2 regions of the Latilactobacillus parafuchuensis genome follow, and region 1 is predicted to be linked to the other one. Evidence: predicted binding sites of a transcription regulator. Region 1 holds the regulator's gene; the other holds the start of a gene.
The links. Region 1 encodes LexA, which represses DNA repair genes until DNA is damaged. Its sites were predicted from a motif close to CNAACANNTGTTNG; they were not measured.

Region 2: the regulator LexA is predicted to act here: its motif matches at 876-889, upstream of ACVPPQ_RS01005 (YdbC family protein).

The regions. Positions count from the first base shown of each region.
Region 1 is NZ_CM143875.1:1,676,096-1,678,300, forward strand. It holds gene ACVPPQ_RS08260 (adenine phosphoribosyltransferase) at 1-310, shown strand, start outside; gene lexA (transcriptional repressor LexA) at 632-1,246, opposite strand; gene ACVPPQ_RS08270 (DUF896 domain-containing protein) at 1,382-1,624, shown strand; gene ACVPPQ_RS08275 (YneF family protein) at 1,705-1,938, shown strand; gene ACVPPQ_RS08280 (ABC transporter ATP-binding protein) at 2,054-2,205, shown strand, end outside.
Region 2 is NZ_CM143875.1:167,408-169,612, reverse strand. It holds gene recN (DNA repair protein RecN) at 1-476, shown strand, start outside; gene ACVPPQ_RS01010 (hypothetical protein) at 539-862, opposite strand; gene ACVPPQ_RS01005 (YdbC family protein) at 983-1,207, shown strand; gene gmk (guanylate kinase) at 1,278-1,889, shown strand; gene rpoZ (DNA-directed RNA polymerase subunit omega) at 1,893-2,150, shown strand.

The DNA.
Region 1 (2,205 bases):
CAAATTAGGGGTCGGTTTTGCACCTGCTCGTAAAAAAGGTAAATTACCACGACCAACTGTTTCAGCAAGTTATGGTTTAGAATATGGTCAATCAACCCTATACATGCACAAAGATGCGGTCAAACCGGGTCAAAGAGTTTTAGTCACCGATGATTTATTAGCAACCGGCGGCACAATCGCCGCAACGATTAAGATGGTCGAAGAACTAGGCGGCATCGTCGTCGGCACAGCCTTCTTAATCGAACTAAACGACTTAAACGGCCGTGAAAAAATCAAAGACTACGATATTTTTAAACTAATGGATTATTAAGAAGTGCTGACGCTCACGGGTAGATTCTGAGTATTAGCCTAGTCTGGTGAATGAAGTCTGTATTTTAGACTTCGTTTGCCAGACGTCGCTAAGCGCAAGAAGCTGTGAGCGACTGCACGTTATTAAGAAGTGCTGACTAAGCCGGTTAACTTCTGAGTAGAGCCTAAAAGCGGGCGTTGTGACGGGGTTAGTCATGACGCCCGCTTTGTAGTTAACCGGAAAAGGCTAATTGAGAGAGCACGTTATCAAAGAAGTGCCGTCAAATCACAGTAAAAAGGCCCTCTCATCCACATGGCGGATGGAGGGCCTTTTAAGATTCAGTTAAATTCGATCTCTATAGAGCCCGACGACTTTACCTAAAATACTAACTTCGTTTAAAATAATCGGTTCAAACGTGTCGTTTTCGGGTTGGAGCCGGTAATGATCGGCTTCTTTGAAGAATCGTTTGCAAGTCGCTTCGTCTTCGGCGGTCATCGCAATCACGATGTCGCCGTTATCGGCGTTGGCCTGTTTACGAATGATGACTTCATCACCGTCTAAAATACCGGCGTTAATCATACTTTCGCCCCGAATTGTTAACATGAATAAATCTTGTTCAGTTTGCAAACTTGGGGGAATGGGGAAATAGTCGGTGGCTTCTTCAACGGCTAAAATGGGGACACCGGCGGTAACGACGCCTAAAACGGGAATCTTTTTAGGCGTGGCGCCAATCGCACTTAAACCCGCAGCGGTTAATTCAATGGCGCGGGGTTTCGTTGGATCTTTTTGAAGTAAGCCTTTCTTCTCTAAACGTGCTAAGTGGCCATGAACGGTGGACGTGGAAGAGAGATTAACGGCTTCGCAAATTTCGCGGACCGTTGGCGGATAACCTTTGTCTTGAACCCGATCATGGATGAAACGCAACACTTCTAATTGTTTGGATTCAGTTCTAGTCATAAAAGCACCTCATTCATTCTGTTAATGATATGGTAGCATATCTATAGCGCTATTTCAAACAAGTGTTCGTGTTTTTTGACTTTTTACGCATAATAGGTCAAAATAGAGAAATAGATTTTAATGGAGGCAATTAAAATGGTAATGAATCAAGAACGATTGGATCGGATCAATGAGCTGGCTCACAAAGCCAAAGCTGAAGGGTTAAGTGAAGCTGAAACGACGGAACGGCAAACATTACGCGACGCTTACATCAAGGATTTCCGGGCTAGTTTCCGTTCACAAGTTGAAATGTTACAGGTCTACGACAAGGAAGGTCAAGAAGTCACACCGGAAAAAGTTAGAAATGTTCAACGAGAAAAAGGGTTACGTGACGATTAAACTGAGAATTCCGCTTTCTTTTTGCGGGAATTATGTGTAAACTATTTAAGTGAACTGAAAGAGGAAGGGGTGCATAAGATATGGGTATAGGATTAGGCGTTTTAATTTTTGTCATTGGCGCGCTTTTAGGGGCTGTTGCAGGTTTCTTTGGTGCACGTGCTTACATGAAGAAGTATTTCCAAGACAATCCACCAGTTAACGAAGAGATGTTGAAAGCTATGATGATGCAGATGGGTCAAAAACCATCAGAGAAGAAATTGAATCAGATGATGAATTCAATGAAGGCTCAACAAAAACGTAGCAACGATAAATAATCAACGTTGAAACATCGCTAATGGCGATGTTTTTTTGTTCTAAAAAGCAGATGATTGTCCCCGTTAAGTAAGATTGTTATAATAGGGGATATTGAATTTTCACAGGAGGTGCACTATGGGCATATTTAAAAAGCTTAGTTGGTATTTTAAGCAAGAAGCACGCCGCTATTTCTTAGGCGTGGTCTTCTTAATCTTAGTGGCAATTGTTCAGGTGATTCCACCAAAAGTGATTGGGAACTTGGTCGATTTAATGGCCGCTCAAAAATT
Region 2 (2,205 bases), 750 kb from region 1:
TAATGAGTACCGGAATTGATAAGGCTGAATTTTATATCCAACCGAATCCTGGTGAAAAAATGCGACCACTGGCTAAGACAGCTTCGGGTGGGGAATTATCCCGACTGATGTTGGCCCTTAAAACGATTTTTTCTGAATCGCAAGGCGTGACGAGTATCATCTTCGATGAAGTCGATACCGGCGTCAGTGGTCGAGTTGCCCAAGCCATTGCCAATAAAATTTATCAAATTGCCCAACATTCACAAGTTTTATGTATCACTCATTTACCGCAAGTTGCTGCGATGAGTGATCATCAATATCAAATTAAAAAGCAGATTAACCATGACCGAACGGAAACGACCGTTCAAAAAGTGGTGGGTCAACAACGGGTCGCCGAATTGGCCCGGATGTTAGCTGGGACCGAAGTCACTGAACTAACGAGTGAACACGCGCAAGAATTAGTCGAATTAGCGGAAGCTGCTAAAAAGAAGTTGTAATTGATAAAGTTCAAAAAAACGGTCATCGTCCAAAATCTGGACGATGACCGTTTTTGCTATGATTAGTTTTTAAGAATGTAGCGGACTTGATTGGCCGTGACAATTTTATAAAGATTTGAACGACTTTCTTTTAAGAGGTAAGTCGTTGCGTTGATTTGGCGGATCAGTTGACCAGTCACTTGTTGGACGTGGTCTTGCACGTTGAATTGAACGGTTAATTGATAATGGTGTTGGAAAGCTTGCGTCAAATAAAGGGCAATCTGCTTGGATTGCATCTGTGGTTGATCAACGAAATCATGATTAAGCGGGGCAAGTTCAAAGAACTGTTGGTACCGCTTGATGAGTGTCTGACTAAACCCGACGACCTGTGCTTGTTTGAATTCCATATTAATTATCCCCCGAACATTTGTTTGTATTTCCATTATACGAACAAACGTTCTAATTTGCAAGTCGCAATTTTTATTTTTTTTCGGGTATAATTAAGTAAACAGAAAAAGGGTGATAAGATGGCTAATATTGAATATGAGATTAAAGCAGAAATCGGTGTGTTGAGTCAAAATAAGGCAGGCTGGCAAAAAGAACTGAATTTAATTGCTTGGAATGGTCGGGAACCAAAGTTTGATTTACGGGATTGGGCCCCCAATCATGAAAAGATGGGCAAGGGTGTCACCCTGACAAATGATGAAATCGCACAACTTCGTTTAATTTTAGATGAAATGAACGTAAAGTAGACTTGATATTAAGCGGAAAATAGTGCAAAATAGAATATAACTATTTTATGAAGAAGAGGGAATTGCGCAGATGTCCAATCGAGGAATGTTGATCGTTTTATCGGGTCCATCAGGTGTAGGTAAAGGGACCGTTCGTCAAGCGATGCTAGAAGATGAATTTCGTGACTTTCATTATTCAGTTTCAATGACGACTCGGAAACCAAGACCAGGCGAACAAGATGGTGTTGATTATTATTTTGTCAGTAAAGAAGAATTCGAGCAAGAAATTGCAAATGATGGTATGCTAGAGTATGCGCAATATGTCGATAACTATTACGGTACACCGATGAAGTACGTCAACCAAACGTTGGACGCTGGTCGGGACGTTTTATTAGAGATTGAAGTCCAAGGGGCCATGCAAGTTCGGGCCAAATGTCCGGATGGCGTTTTTATTTTCTTAACACCGCCTGATTTGTTGGAACTCCGCAATCGGATTCAAAAACGCGGCACTGACGATCAAGCAACGATTGATAAGCGAATGCATAAAGCTGCTGATGAAATCAAGATGATGGAAAACTACGACTACGCAGTGGTCAACGACGAAATTCCCAATGCGGTTAAACGGATTGAAAAGATTATCGAAGGCGAACATCTACGTGTGCCACGGGTCATCGATTTATATAAAAAAATGATAGGGGACTAAAACATGATTGTATATCCTTCAATTGATAAATTATTAGAAAATGTTAACTCACGTTATTCATTAGCGGTTTTAGCTAGTAAACGAGCTCACCAAATCGAAGCAGGTGATATGAAGATGTTATCTGAATACCAATCACCAAAATCGGTTGGGATGGCAATGGAAGAAATTGCTGCTGGAAATGTCATTATCGATCCTGATTCATTGATGCTTGAAAAAGATGCTGAAAAAATGGATAAGCTCGCTCAAAAAGATGGCGAATAAGAATAATTAGAGAAAACCTGCATTTTTAGTTTATTCATCGATGGATGTTGAACTT